DNA from 3 places in the Burkholderia sp. JP2-270 genome. Region 2 is predicted to be linked to each of the others. Evidence: riboswitches for the same ligand, from Rfam matches in the RefSeq annotation. Region 2 holds a riboswitch; each other region holds the start of a gene.

Region 1 (4,724 bases), 1.1 Mb from region 2:
GGCGCGATCGCGGTGCGCGCGAGCAGGTCGGCCGCCATCACGCCGCCGCCGCCCGCGAGCATCGCGGCCGGCAGCAGCATGCGCTGGTCGTTGCCGAATGCGAGCCGCAGCGCATGCGGCACGACGAGGCCGACGAAGCCGATCGTGCCGGCCGTCGTTACCGCAGCCGCCGCGGCCAGCGACGCGACGAGATAGATCCGCACGCGCAGGCGCGCGACCGGTACGCCAAGCGCGAGCGCGGTCGCGTCGCCGCGCAGCAGCACGTTCAATTGCGGCGCGGCCGGCAGCGCGACGCATGCGGCCAAGAACAGCGCGCCCCACGCGAACCACGGCGCGGTCACGCCGTTCAGGTCGCCCGTCAGCCAGAAGATGATCCCGCGCAGCCGCGCATCGGGCGCGAGCGACAGCAGCAGCGTGACGAGCGCGCCCCACCCTGCCGCGATCACGACACCAGTGAGCAGCAGCCGCGGCGACGCGTCGCGCGAATCGCCGCGCCACAGCTCGCGGCGCGCGAGACCGAGCACGAGCGCGACCGATACGAGCGCGCCGGCGAACGCCGACGCATCGACGAGCCACCACGCACCGCCCGCGATCATCGCGACCAGCGCGAACCCGGCCGCGCCACCGGACACGCCGAGCACATACGGTTCCGCGAGCGGGTTGCGCAGCAGCACCTGCAGCAGCGCGCCGGCAAGCGCGAGCAGCGCACCGCACGCGAAGCCCGCGAGCGCGCGCGGCAGGCGCAGCGTGCGGACGATGTCGGCGAACAGCGCGTCGCCGCCATGCGGCACGAGCGACGCGAGCGCCTGCCACGGCGACATCGGCACGCTGCCGATCGACAGCGACACGACGAACAGCAACGCGACCACGGCGGCCAGCGCGGCCCAGATCGCGGCGGCGCGCGCGGCGCTCATGCCGCGCACGGGGCTGCGCATGACGCGCGGCGCATCCGCTTACTGCTGCTGCCAGCCGAGCGTGACATAGGCGCCGCGCTTCGGCGTGTTGTAGGCATATGCAAGCTCGTAGTCCTTGTCGAGCAGGTTGTCGATACGCGCGCTGACATACCACGACTTCGTGATGTTGTAGCGCGCGGACAGGTTGACGATCCCGTAGCCGCCGAGCCGCCCGCCGCCCGGATCGTTGCGCGCGCCGCTCACGAGCCATTCGCCGCCGACGCGCCACGCGCCGAACGCGCGGTTCACGGCCATCGACGCGAAACGCCGCGCGCGGCGGTCGAGATCCTGATTCTGCGTTTCGTCGACCGGGTTCTGCAACGTGGCGGCAACCCGTACGTCGGTCGCGCCGACATGCCCCTGCCACGACCCTTCGAGCCCCTGCACCTTCGCGCTGCCGACGTTCTGCGCAATATAGTAGAAACCGCTCCCGTCGGGCCGATAGTTGATCAGGTTCGCATAGCGCGTCTGGAACGCGGTGAGCCGCATCACGCCCACCGCATCGGACGCGTACTGCAACGCGGCCTCGATCGAATGGCTGCGCTCCGGCTGGATCGACGGATTGCCGGCCATCGGGTAATAGAGGTCGTTGAAGCTCGGCGCGCGGAACGCGTCCGAATAGCTCGCGGTCACCTTCCAGCGATCGGTCAGTTCGAGGCCGTAGCCGAGATAGTAGGAATTGGCGCCGCCGAAGTCCGAGTACTGGTCGCGGCGCAGGTTCGCCTGGAACTGCTGGCGGCCGAAGCGCCCCGAATAGCCGACCCAGCCGGAATTCACGTGACGCTGCGGCGCGGAATACGCATTCGACATGAATTGCTGGTCGAGCCGCTCGTAGCCGGCCTGGATCAGATGATCCGGCGCGATCCGGAAGTCGTTCTGCCACGTGTACTGGCGGTTGTCGGTATTGAAGTGATCGGTATAGACGCCGTTCAGCGCCGACTGGCTGCGATCGTTGCCGGTCGACACGCTCACGCGAGCGGTCCACCAGTCGGTCAGCTTGCCGTTCGTGAACGCACGCACCTGCTGCACGCGCGAATAGAGGTTGTTCAGGTCGGTCGGCACGCCCCACGCATTGTCGTAGCTGTTGTTGCCGTTCGACTGGAAGTAGCTGATGCCCGCATCCCAGCGGTCGTTGAAGCGGTGGCGCAGCGCCGCGGTGATGCTCTCGTTCAGGTAGCCGTTCGCATTCGGGTTCGCGTTCGGCTTCTTCGCCGGGTCGAGCGCGGAAAAACCGTTGTCCTTGTCGCGTGCGATCGACACGCTGAACGTCGTCTTTCCGTCGCCGTCGAGCCGCCCCGATACGCCGGCCTGCTGCGTCTGAGTGCCGTAGCTGCCGACGCCGACCGCGAAGTTGAAGCGCGGCGGATGATTGCCGCCGTCCTTCGTGAACACCTGCACGACGCCGCCGATCGCGCCCGAGCCGTACAGCGACGACACGTTGCCGTTCACGATCTCGACGCGCTCGATCTGGTCGAGCGGCAGCTGGCTCAGTTGCGCGGCACCGAGACTCGCGGAATCGACCCGCACGCCATCGATCAGCACGAGCGACTGCGTCGACTCCGCGCCGCGCAGAAACATCGTCGTGCTCGCGCCGGGGCCGCCGTTGCGCACGATCTGCGCGCCGGGTGCGAACGCGAGCAGGGTCGGCAGGTCGGCGCCCGGATGCGCGGCGATATCCTGCGCGTCGAATACGGTGGTTTGCGGAATCGTGTCGGCCAGCGCCTGCGGCGCGCGCTGCGCGGTGACGACGACCGGTTCGAGCATGGTCGCAGCGCCAGGCCGGGCCGCGGACACGGCCGACGTTGTCGCGGGTACGGCGGGCGCCGCGGCATCGGCATTCGCCGCGGTCTGCGCGGCGGCGGCAAGCGGCAGTCCGCAGAGCGCGCCGAGCGCCGTGCGGACGATTGGGGTCAGCATGAAGATAAATCCCGTGAAGCACTGCGCGCCCCGCCTCCCCGCAGGCCGCGCGTCACGAAGCCCATGCGGGCTCCCCGCCTCGGCCGGTATCCGGGCTGGCGGCGTACCGGCTCGCCTTCCCGCGCGATGACGCGCAGTGGCCCGCGCCCGCGTGCGACACCTGCACGCGGAACGCGCCCGAGCCGGCCTGCGTCACAGGACGCGGCCGCTTACCGTTGCGGGGGCAGCGCAGGTTGGCGGCCTCCCGGCGGAGCCCGCTCCCTGCTTCCCGTTTAACCGCGCGTTCCACGCGCGAGCACCGAGGCGGCGCCAGTTTAGGAGCCGCTCGCGCGAGCGTCAAGGAAGCGTCCGGACACGCACGTGGCGCGCCTATTCGCGGCAAGAAGCGGGGGTGTTACGACTGGAAACGTTACAGATGTCGGATTGCGCGTTATTCCGCGCTAAAATGCTGGGTCTTTAGAGGACGCAGCAAATGCTCAACGAACTCGAAACCCTATCTCAAAATATTGGCCGTCTGATTTCGCTGAACAAGCGCTATCACTCGGAACGGCTCGCGCTCGAGGAGCAGGTCGCGCAATTGCGCGCGGAAGCGGACACGGTCCGCGCGGAACTCGCGCAGCTGCGCGATGAACGCAATGCGCTCGCAGCCGAGCGCGACACGCTGTCGGCGAAGATCGACGACGCGCAGGTGAAACTGAACGCGATTCTCGAAAAGCTGCCGCGCTCGAAAAGCGCGGAGCAAGCCGACAACCAGCTCGACCTGCTGGATGCGCAGGCGCGTACGGGTGGCGATGACGCGGCCAGCCACGGAGAACATGCATGAGCACCAAGCAGATCGAAGTCTCGATTCTCGGTCAGGCCTATCGTCTCGCCTGTTCGGCCGAGACCGAAGCGGCGCTGCTCGAGGCGGTCGCGCGCGTGGACGCCGAAATGTCGAAAATCCGCTCGAACAGCTCGGTACGCGGCACCGATCGCATCGCGGTGATGGCGGCACTGTCGCTCGCATCGGAATTGCTGCGGCTGCAAACGAGCGTGCGGCACGGTGAAGCATTTCCGGCGGAGGAAATCCGTCGTACAATGCACCAGATGAACGAACAGCTCGGCGCGGTGCTCGCACAGCACGAGACGCAGTAACGTTTCAATCGATGCGTCGATTCTCCTTGATCTCGGCGATCAACGGTGGTCAAATTGGCGCATCGAAACACAGTTCAGTCAGCTTCCCTGCCTGGTTCGCCAAGGTCATATATTCCTTGAACCAATGCCATGTGCACGGTTGCGGAAATTTGTAGCACGGGCGCGCGCGTCACTCTGTCTGATGTACCCGAAGTGCTGCTAACTGCGACCAATTCTGAACCTCAGGTTCAGGATGCCGGCCTAGCGGCCAAGGCGGGGGCCTATCCAACGGCATCGGGCGAGTCCCGGTGCCGTTTTCTTTTTCAGGGTCTGTTTGCACGCAGAACGCGCATGCCAACAGACCATCATGCCTCCTGCTGCGTCGATCACGATCCATGCAATACTGGCTGATGAAGTCCGAACCGGACGAAGCAAGCATCGACGATCTCGCCAACGCACCGCAGCGCTCGCTGCCGTGGACCGGCGTGCGCAATTATCAGGCGCGCAATTTCATGCGCGACACGATGAAGATCGGCGACGGCGTGCTGTTCTATCACTCGAGCTGCCCCGAGCCGGGCATCGCTGGCCTCGCCGAAGTATCGTCGACGCCCTACCCCGATCCCACGCAGTTCGATCCGAGCAGCCCCTATTACGACCCGAAGTCGACGCAGGAAGCGCCGCGCTGGCTCCTCGTCGACGTGCGCTATGTGAAAAAGTCGCCGCTCGTGCCGCTCGCCGCAC
Region 2 (4,724 bases):
CGGCCAGTTCGGGACGGCTCGCGAGTTGCGCCGCGTCGAACGCGACGAGCGGCCAGCCGCGTCGCGCGCACAGCGTGCGCAGCGCGCGGGCACGCGCCTTGTCGGCGAGCGTCGCGACGAGCGCCGGTTCGGCGGCCGGGTAGAGCGCCAGCGCCGCGCGGATCGCGGCATCGAGTTGCGCGGCCGTCACGCCCGCGCGGAAACCGACGCCGAGCGCGACGCGCATCATGCGCTGCCGCCGAGCGCCGCACGCACCGACGGATCGTCGGCAAGCGCCGCGACGCGGCCGATTACGACGATCGCCGGCGAACCGATGCCGGTCGCGCCGACGCGTTCGACGACGGTGTCGAGCGTCGCGAGCACATGCCGCTGTTCGGGGCGCGTCGCGTTCTCGATCGCCGCGCACGGCGTATCGCCGGGCAGGCCGCCGTCACGCAGCGCCGCCGCAATCGCGTCGAGCCGGCGGATGCCCATATAGATCACGATCGTCATGCGCGTGGCCGCAAGCGCGCGCCAGTCGGGCTCGTCGGCGCCCGCGCCGTGGCCCGTGACGAAGATCACGCCCTGCGCGTCGCCGCGCTGCGTGACCGGAATGCCGAGCGCGGCCGGCGCGGCGATGCCCGAGGTGATGCCGTTCACGACCTCGACCGGGAAACCGGCCGCACCGAGCGCGGCCAGTTCCTCGCCGCCGCGGCCGAACACGAACGGATCGCCGCCCTTGAGCCGCGCGACGCTGCGGCCGGCGCGCAGGTGCGCGAGCATCGCGGCAACGATCGCTTCCTGCGGCGTCGACGCATGACCGCCGCGCTTGCCGACATGCTCGATGTGCGCGTCGGCACGCGCATGGCGCAGCACGTCGGGGTTCACGAGATCGTCGACGAGCAGCACGTCCGCCGCGCCGATCGCGCTCACGGCCTTGAGCGTCAGCAGGTCGGCGTCGCCGGGGCCCGCGCCGATGAGCCAGGCGCGGCTCATCGCGCGCGGCACGGCGCGCACCGTGTCGAGACAGTGGAAAGGGGAAGGCGGGCGGCACATCGGCGGCCGGCGAGCAGGCAATGCATGACGGATCGGGCGAAGCCCGCGCGAACGCGGGCGGAATGCGCACCCCATCCGTCCCCCGCGGATCGGGCGTTCGGCGAGCATCGGGCTCGCCCCTTGCGTCGGCCGGTATCCGGGCTGGCCGCTTGCCAGGCCGCGGCCTTCCCGCCCGGCTGACGGGCAGTGGCATCGTGGGCGGCATGGGCGCGTGCGCGGGGAAGCGCGTCGCGCGGGCGGCGTACCGTTGCGGGGACAGCACAGGCCGGGCGGTCGTCCGCCTCCTGTTTCCCGTTTAACTGCATGCGCGGAATGCGCATGCGAGCACCGAACGCGGCGCTACGATAGCACAGCGGTACGCCCGCGCGAACCCGCCGCGACGATGCCGGAAGCGGCCTCCGGCGTGGCGCCGCGGCCATGCAAGACGCCGTTCGGAAAGCCGCGCCGCCTTGACGCTCCCGCCCCCGACGCCTACACTCGCACGCGTTTTGGTGCTCGCGCGCGCCCTCCGGCGCACGCAGTTAAACGGGAAACAGGGAGCCTGCCTGCGTCGCAGTCGAGCCAACCTGTGCTGCCCCCGCAACGGTAAGCGAACGCATCGTGCCCGCCGCGATGCAGCGCCGCTTCGCCGCATGCCGCGCGCATGCGGACGACCGCCACTGGATGCCCTGCGCATCCGGGAAGGCGAAGCGGCGTGTTCGTCAGCCCGGATACCGGCCTAAACGTTGGGGTTCAGCGCCGCGGGGAGGCGGCGCATCGTCCACGGCCGCAGCATGCCCGACACCCGAGCGTTTCCCGATTCCCGTCGTCCGACCGCCCGTGCGAGCGCGCATGATCCGGCCCGATGAAGGGCCGGACCGCGCGGGGCGAGCCGCGACGGCCGTGTTGGCATTCTTCATGTCGACCGTTCGCAAAGGAGCGTCATGCTCGATTCGCTGTTTCGCCTGTTCAACGACAGCCCGTCCGGGCTGCGCGGCAAGATCGTCGCGATCTATGCGCTGCTGCTCGCGTTCAACGCAGGCGCGTGGATCTGGGCGTTCGCCGCCTTCCACGGTCAGCCCGTGCTGCTCGGCACCGCGCTGCTCGCATACGTGTTCGGGCTGCGCCATGCGGTCGACGCCGACCACATCACGGCCATCGACAACGTCACGCGCAAGCTGATGCAGGAGGGCCGCAGCCCGCTCGGCGCGGGCCTGTTCTTCTCGCTCGGCCACTCGACGGTCGTGATCGTGATGTCGGTCGTGGTCGCGCTCACGGCCGCGTCGCTCGCGCGCTTCGAGAGCATGAAAGCGTGGGGCGGCGTGATCAGCACGAGCGTGTCGGCGTTCTTCCTGCTGGTGCTCGCGATCGCGAACCTGCTGATCCTGATTTCCGTCTACCGGACGTTTCGCGCCGCACGGCGCGGCGAGCCGATCGTCGACGCCGATCTCGACCTGCTGCTGAACCAGCGCGGCGTGCTCGCGCGCCTGTTCCGTCCGCTGTTCCGGCTCGTGTCGCGCAGCTGGCACCTGTATCCGGTCGGGTTCCTGTTCGGCTTCGGCTTCGACACGGCGACCGAGATCGCGCTGTTCGGCATCTCGGCGGCGCAGGTGCAGGGCGGCCTGTCGTTCTGGTCCGTGATGGCGCTGCCGATGCTGTTCACCGCCGGCATGACGCTGGTCGACACGACCGACGGCATCCTGATGATGGGCGCGTATCGCTGGGCGTACGTGCGGCCGATCCGCAAGATCTACTACAACATGACGATCACCTTCGTGTCGGTGCTGGTCGCCGCGCTGATCGGCGGCATCGAGGTGCTCGCGCTGCTCGCGGACAAGCTGTCGCTGCAGGGCCCCGTGTGGGGCTTCGCGTCGATGGTGGCGTCGCACTTCGGCATGCTCGGCTACGTCGTGATCGGCCTGTTCCTCGCATGCTGGCTCGTGTCGGCCCTGATCTACCGGTTAAAGCGCTACGACGAGATCGACGTGACGATCTCGGCCTGACTCCCCCTTACGACCCTGGATATTCCATGACTCTACGCAAGCTGCCCGTCACGATCGTCACGGGCTTTCTCGGCAGCGGCAAGACGACGCTGATGCGCCACATCCTGCAGCACGCCGAAGGCCGCCGCATCGCGGTGATCGTCAACGAATTCGGCGAGCTCGGCATCGACGGCGAAATCCTCAAGGGCTGCGGCATCGGCTGCGACGACGCGCAGGACGAAGCGTCGGGCCAGCTTTACGAACTCGCGAACGGCTGCCTGTGCTGCACCGTGCAGGAAGAGTTCTATCCGGTGATGGAAGCGCTCGTCGAGCGCCGCGCTGACATCGACCACGTGCTGATCGAGACGTCGGGGCTCGCGCTGCCGAAGCCGCTCGTGCAGGCGTTCAACTGGCCGACGATCCGCAACAGCTTCACGGTGGATGCGGTCGTGACCGTCGTCGACGGGCCGGCTGCCGCGAGCGGCCAGTTCGCGGAAAACCCGCAGGCAGTCGACGCGCAGCGCCGTGCGGACCCGAACCTCGACCACGAATCGCCGCTGCACGAACTGTTCGCCGACCAGCTGTCGTCCGCCGATCTCGTGATCGTGAACAAGGCCGATCTCGTCGGCGACGCGCAGTTCGCGCAGATCGAAACCGCGATCCGCGAAGAGATCCCGCCGCAGGTGAAGATCGTGCGCGCGACGCGCGGCGAGCTCGACCTCGCGATGCTGCTCGGGCTCGAATCGGCGTCGGAAGAAACGATCCACCTGCGCCACGACCATCACGGCTCGGCCGACGACGGCGATCACGATCACCATCACGACGATTTCGATTCGGTGGTCGTGTCGGGCGACGCGGGCTCGCGCGAAGCGACGATCGCCGCGCTGCAGCGCGTCGTCGAAGCACACACGATCTACCGCGCGAAGGGCTTCGCCGCGCTGCCCGGCGCGCCGATGCGGCTCGTGATCCAGGGTGTCGGCCGCCGCTTCGACAGCTATTTCGACCGCCGCTGGCAGGACGGCGAAACGCGCGCGAGCCGTTTCGTGCTGATCGGCGAGGATCTCGACGCGGCCGCGCTGCAACGCGCGTTCGACGCCGCGTGCGCGGCCGAACCGCAACAGGCGTAACGCACGATGCATCTGCTGCGCACCACGCCGGGCGGCTTCGTCGACGATACGCAGGGCGTCGTCCGGATCGACCAGCAACCGGCCGACATCGTGATCCTGAGTTCGGCCGACACGACGCTGTCGCTGCTCGCGAGCGTCGTGCCGCAATTGCCGGCCGGCTTCCCGAGCGTGCGGCTCGCGAACGTCACGTTCCTGCGGCAGCCGGCGTCCGTCGATTTCTATGTCGACGACGTGCTGCGTCATGCGAAGACGGTCGTGATCGATCATCTCGGCGGCGAAGCATACTGGCCGTACGGGATCGAGCAGGCCGTGTCGCTCGCGTCGAAGCGTGCTCAGCAGCTCGCGATGTTCTCGGGCGACCTGCAGGAAGACCCGAACCTCGTCGCGAAGAGCACGGTCGCCCCCGACCTGTGCCGGCTGTGGTGGCGCTACCTGCGCGAAGGCGGCGTGCACAACGCCGAAGCACTGCTGCGCAGCATCGCCTTCCATACGCTCGGCTTCGGCGACGAACCCGAGCCGCCGCGTCCGCTGCCGGCCGCCGCGCTGTATCACCCGGCGCGCGACCGCGCGAGCGTCGACGACTGGCGGCCGCGCTGGACGC
Region 3 (4,724 bases), on a different replicon from region 2:
CCCGCAAGTGCGATAGACGCCGGCAGCGTCAGCACCCACGCGAGTACGAGGCTGCGCACCGTGCTCCATTGCAACCCGGACCCGTTCGCCGCCATCGTGCCCGCGACGCCCGACGACAGCACGTGTGTCGTCGAAACCGGTAGCCCGTACACGTCGGCGGCGCCGATCGTCAGCATCGCGACGAGTTCGGCCGACGCGCCCTGACCGTACGTCAAATGCTGCTTGCCGATTTTCTCGCCGACGGTCACGACGATCCGCTTCCAGCCGACCATCGTGCCGAGGCCCAGTGCGATCGCAACGGCGACCTTCACCCACGTCGGAATGAACTTGGTCGCGTGATCGAGTTGCTTGCGATAGTTGTCGATCGCGAGCTTGTCGTCGGCGGCGAACGCGGGCTGGCCCGACTTCTCGATCAGGCGAATTGCTTCGGATACCAGATACATCGTGTTGCGCACGTTGTCGACGTCGCGCTGCGGCACGGCTGCCATCGAGCCCGACGCGCCGACCGCAGTCGCGAGCGACGTCGACAACTGCTGTACGGCCGGCAGCACGGCGGGCGTCAGCTCGCGACGCTGCACGTAGTGCTCGACGTCGGCGCGCGGGTTCGCGGACGGCGCGACGCCGCTCGTGTATTTCCCGAACGTCGCGGCGGCCTGGTTCGCGACCGCAACGAAGGTCTGCGATTCGGCGGGCGTAACGGCCTTGTTCAGCGCATACGCGGTCGGCACCGTGCCGATCAGGATCAGCATGATGAGGCCCATTCCTTTCTGCCCGTCGTTCGAACCGTGCGCGAACGACACGCCCGTGCAGGTGAGGATCAGCAGGCAGCGAATCCAGAACGGCGGCGGCTGGTCCTTCGGCGGCTCCTTGTACAGCTCGGGAATCCGCACGATGGCCTTCAGCACGAGCAGCAGCAGCGACGCGCACAGGAAACCGACGATCGGCGAGAGCAGCAGCGACTTGCCGACGCCGAGCGCCTGGCCCCAGTCGACGCCGCTCGTGCCCGACGGCCCGTGCATCAACTGGTTCATCAGCCCGACGCCGATGATCGAGCCGATCAGCGTATGCGAGCTCGACGAAGGCAACCCGAAATACCAGGTCGCGAGGTTCCAGACGATTGCGGCGATCAGCAGCGCGAACACCATCGCGAAGCCCGCGCCGCTGCCGACCTGCAGGATCAGTTCGACAGGCAACAACTGCAGGATGCCGAACGCGACGGCGCCGCTCGAAACCATCACGCCGAGGAAGTTCCACATGCCGGACCAGATCACCGCGACGTTCGGTGTCAGCGAGTGCGTATAGATCACGGTGGCGACCGCGTTCGCGGTGTCGTGGAAACCGTTGACGAATTCGAAGCCGAGCGCGATCAGCAGCGCGGCGCCGAGCATCAGGTACGGGAACAGCGATCCTTCGCGGACTGGCGACAGATCGTCGATCAGGTGCGTGGCGATATAGACGGCGCCGATCGCGAGCACCAGCAGGAAGAAGGCATAGCCGACCTGCCGGTTGCGCTCGACGGAGCCGCGATTGTTCGCGGCGGACGAAGCAGGTTGATTCATGACGGCATCTCGTGAGGGAACCGCGTCCGATCCTAGCTGCGGCCAGCAGTCAGTTTGATGACAATCGGGATGACGAACGGTATGTCTTACGGCGACGTAAGGTGAATGTCGGCGCGCGACCGAGATGCGACACGTCGGCCCGTATCGCGGCCCAGATAGTGAACACGACACGGCAGGGACTTACGCATCGGTGTCGCGCCGATCGTCGTTCGTCATCAATGCCCAGCCGTGCGGTGATGCAACGAAGGTCATGCACGACAGCGGCGCGACGTCGATGCGGGTTGCAGCGTCGGGATTCATCCGCAGTACGTGTGCGACGGCCGCGCGAACGATCGCCGCGTGGGTGACCGCGACGATGTCGCGGCCAGGCGGCAGCGCGTTCAACCATGCGCCGACGCGGCGAGCGGCGGCTTCGAACGACTCTCCGCGATGCGGTGACGCGGATGGATCGGCGATCCATGCACCCAGTTCGTCCGGCAGGTCGCGTGCGAGGTCGTGCAGCCGCTTGCCGCGCCAGTTTCCGTAGTCGATGTCGCGCAGCGCGTCATCGACGTCGGCATGCAGCCCGAGCGCATCGGCGGTCTGCCGCGCGCAGCGTGCGGGGCTGCACAGCACGAGCGAGCCGGCGACGCCTGCCCACCGGTCGCGCAGCGCAGCGGCGTTCGCGAGCCCGTGAGCGTCGAGCGGATCGTCGTCGGGAAACGCGCCGGTGCGCATTGCCCGGGTCGATGCGTGTGCGATCAGGCGCAGCGAGGCATGCATGTTGATGTCGGTTTTCGAAAGGGGCCGGGGCGGTTGTGCGGTCGTCCGCAGACCTTCACTTCAATACGCGGACGTTCGCGCGTACAATTCGCCCGATACGAAACGCGGAAGCCGGTGCAATCCCGGCGCGGTCGCGCCACTGTAACCGGGGAATCCCGATCCCGGAAGCCAGACCTGCCTTCGTACCCATCCAACATTTGTCGGGGCGCGATTCCCCTGAGGTGCATCCATGAGCGAAGCAGTGCTGAAGCCGGTTGCCGTGCCGGCACCCATCCCCGTCCGTGAACTGTTGCCGTGGGCCGTGTTCGTCGGCCTGATCCTGCTGCTCGCACTCTATTTCGTCGGCGCGGAACAAGGCGCGACGTCGCTCGTGCCGGGCATGTACGTGCATGAATTCGTCCACGACGGCCGCCATCTGCTCGGCTTTCCCTGCCACTGACGCGGAGTACACGATGGTCGGAAAGCTGCTCATGCGCGGGATGCTCTCAGGCATCGCCGCGGGCCTCCTCACGTTCGGTTTCGCGAAAATCGTCGGCGAACCGCAAGTCGATCAGGCGATTTCCTTTGAAGAAAAGCTCGAGGCCGCCAAAGGCGACGTGCCGGAGCACGAGCACGAACTGGTCAGCCGCGACACGCAGGCCGGCCTCGGCCTGTTGACGGGTGTCGTGACCTACGGCGCGGCATTCGGCGGGCTGTTCTCGCTGGTCTTTGCGTATGCATACGGGCGAGGCGGCCGTCTCCCGGCACGGCCGCTGGCCGCGTGGCTTGCGCTGGCGGCGTTCGTCGCGCTCGTGATCGTGCCGAACATCAAGTACCCGGCCAATCCGCCGTCGGTCGGCGATCCCGACACGATCGGCTATCGCACGGGCCTGTTCTTCCTGATGATCGCGATCTCGATTGCGACGATGGCGTTCTCGGTCAGCGTGCGCCGCCATCTGCTGGCGAAGCTCGGCCAATGGAATGCGTCGATCGTCGCGGGGCTCGTGTTCATCGCGATCATCGCGGCCGTGCAGGTCGGGCTGCCGTCGATCGACGAAGTGCCGGCCGCGTTCCCGGCCGCCGTGCTGTGGAAGTTCCGCGTCGCGGCCATCGGCATGCAGGCGATCATGTGGACGACGATCGGCCTGCTGTTCGGCGCATGGGTAGAGCGCGGCGAACGCATCGGCATGCGCGCCGCCTGACACGTATCGCGACGGGGCACGCCTAGCGCAGCATGCGCGGCGCGTTCCACGTCGATTCGCGCGCAAGCGCGACGAACGCGGCCAGATAGTCGATCGATGCATCTGCTTCGCGGATGCCGAGGAAGATCTGCTTCGCGATCCCCTGCTTGCCGAGCTTGACCGGCACGACCGGCATCCGGTCCGCGTATTCGTCGGCGAGCCATCTCGGCAGCGCGGCCATGCCGCGCCCGCTCGCGACCATCTGCAGCATGATGTCGGTCGTCTCGATCGACTTGTGCCGCCTCGGCACGATGCCGGCCGGCGTCAGGAACTGGTTGTAGATGTCGAGCCGGTCGGTTTCGACCGGGTACGTGATCAGGATCTCGTCGGTCAGTTGCTCGGGAGTCACGTAGTCGGCGTTCGCGAACCGGTGTGAGTCGGCGACCACCAGCACCTGCTCGTAGTCGAACACGGGATCGAAGCGCAGGCCCGGCTTGTTCAGCGGATCGGGCGTGACGAGCACGTCGATGTCATAGCCAAACAGCGCACCGATGCCGCCGAACTGGAAGCGCTGCTTCACGTCCACGTCGACGTCGGGCCAGCGCGACAGATACGGCGACACGACCTTCAGCAGCCACTGGTAGCACGGGTGGCACTCCATCCCGATGCGCAGCGTGCCGCGCTCGCCCTTCGCGTACTGCCTCATCCGCTCCTCGGCGAGCTCGAACTGCGGCAGCAGCCGGTTCGCGAGCTTCAGCAGATAGTGCCCGCCCTGCGTGAGCCGCAGGCCGCGTCCTTCCCGATCCCAGATCGGCGTGCCGAGCTGCTGCTCGATTTTCCGGACGGTGTGGCTGAGCGCCGATTGCGTGAGATGCAACGCATTGGCGGCCGCGGTCAGCGAGCCCTGGCGCTCGACTTCACGAATGACGACGAGATGGAATCGTTCCAGCATGGATATCGCTTATCTAACAGATGCATGAACAAATTTAATGGATGAATGAAATAATGCCATTTTATTTCATGGTTTGAAATCCCTATCATGGCTGCCGGATCTTCTATTTCATCTGGACGGCAGCTTCATGGTCAGGACACACAACCTCGGTTTTCCGCGCATCGGCGCGAAGCGCGAACTCAAGTTCGGTCTCGAACGCTACTGGAAGGGCGAATCGTCGCGCGACGAGCTGAAGGCGCTTGGCGCCGGGCTGCGCCAGCGCCATTGGCACGACCAGCGCGATCTCGATCT

Evidence for each region. A riboswitch is a leader RNA that binds a small molecule or an ion and turns the genes downstream of it on or off. The one in region 2 is predicted to bind cobalamin.
Region 1: linked by a shared signal. The riboswitch ahead of DM992_RS07835 (TonB-dependent receptor) and the one ahead of DM992_RS12895 (HoxN/HupN/NixA family nickel/cobalt transporter) in region 2 are both predicted to bind cobalamin.
Region 3: linked by a shared signal. The riboswitch ahead of DM992_RS24075 (CbtB-domain containing protein) and the one ahead of DM992_RS12895 (HoxN/HupN/NixA family nickel/cobalt transporter) in region 2 are both predicted to bind cobalamin.

Annotation. Positions count from the first base shown of each region.
Region 1 covers NZ_CP029824.1:1,637,551-1,642,274, reverse strand. The annotation lists gene DM992_RS07840 (iron ABC transporter permease) at 1-935, opposite strand, end outside; gene DM992_RS07835 (TonB-dependent receptor) at 954-2,870, opposite strand; cobalamin riboswitch at 2,934-3,188, opposite strand; gene DM992_RS07830 (ATPase) at 3,343-3,693, shown strand; gene DM992_RS07825 (cell division protein ZapA) at 3,690-4,004, shown strand; RNA gene ssrS (6S RNA) at 4,086-4,267, shown strand; gene DM992_RS07815 (EVE domain-containing protein) at 4,379-4,724, shown strand, end outside.
Region 2 covers NZ_CP029824.1:2,724,703-2,729,426, reverse strand. The annotation lists gene DM992_RS12905 (cobalamin biosynthesis protein) at 1-229, opposite strand, end outside; gene cobA (uroporphyrinogen-III C-methyltransferase) at 226-1,035, opposite strand; cobalamin riboswitch at 1,145-1,382, opposite strand; cobalamin riboswitch at 1,508-1,772, shown strand; gene DM992_RS12895 (HoxN/HupN/NixA family nickel/cobalt transporter) at 1,959-3,017, shown strand; gene cobW (cobalamin biosynthesis protein CobW) at 3,044-4,123, shown strand; gene cobN (cobaltochelatase subunit CobN) at 4,130-4,724, shown strand, end outside.
Region 3 covers NZ_CP029825.1:1,378,401-1,383,124, reverse strand. The annotation lists gene DM992_RS24085 (inorganic phosphate transporter) at 1-1,559, opposite strand, end outside; gene DM992_RS24080 (histidine phosphatase family protein) at 1,740-2,327, opposite strand; cobalamin riboswitch at 2,376-2,518, shown strand; gene DM992_RS24075 (CbtB-domain containing protein) at 2,551-2,760, shown strand; gene DM992_RS24070 (CbtA family protein) at 2,774-3,502, shown strand; gene DM992_RS24065 (LysR family transcriptional regulator) at 3,525-4,433, opposite strand; gene metE (5-methyltetrahydropteroyltriglutamate--homocysteine S-methyltransferase) at 4,561-4,724, shown strand, end outside.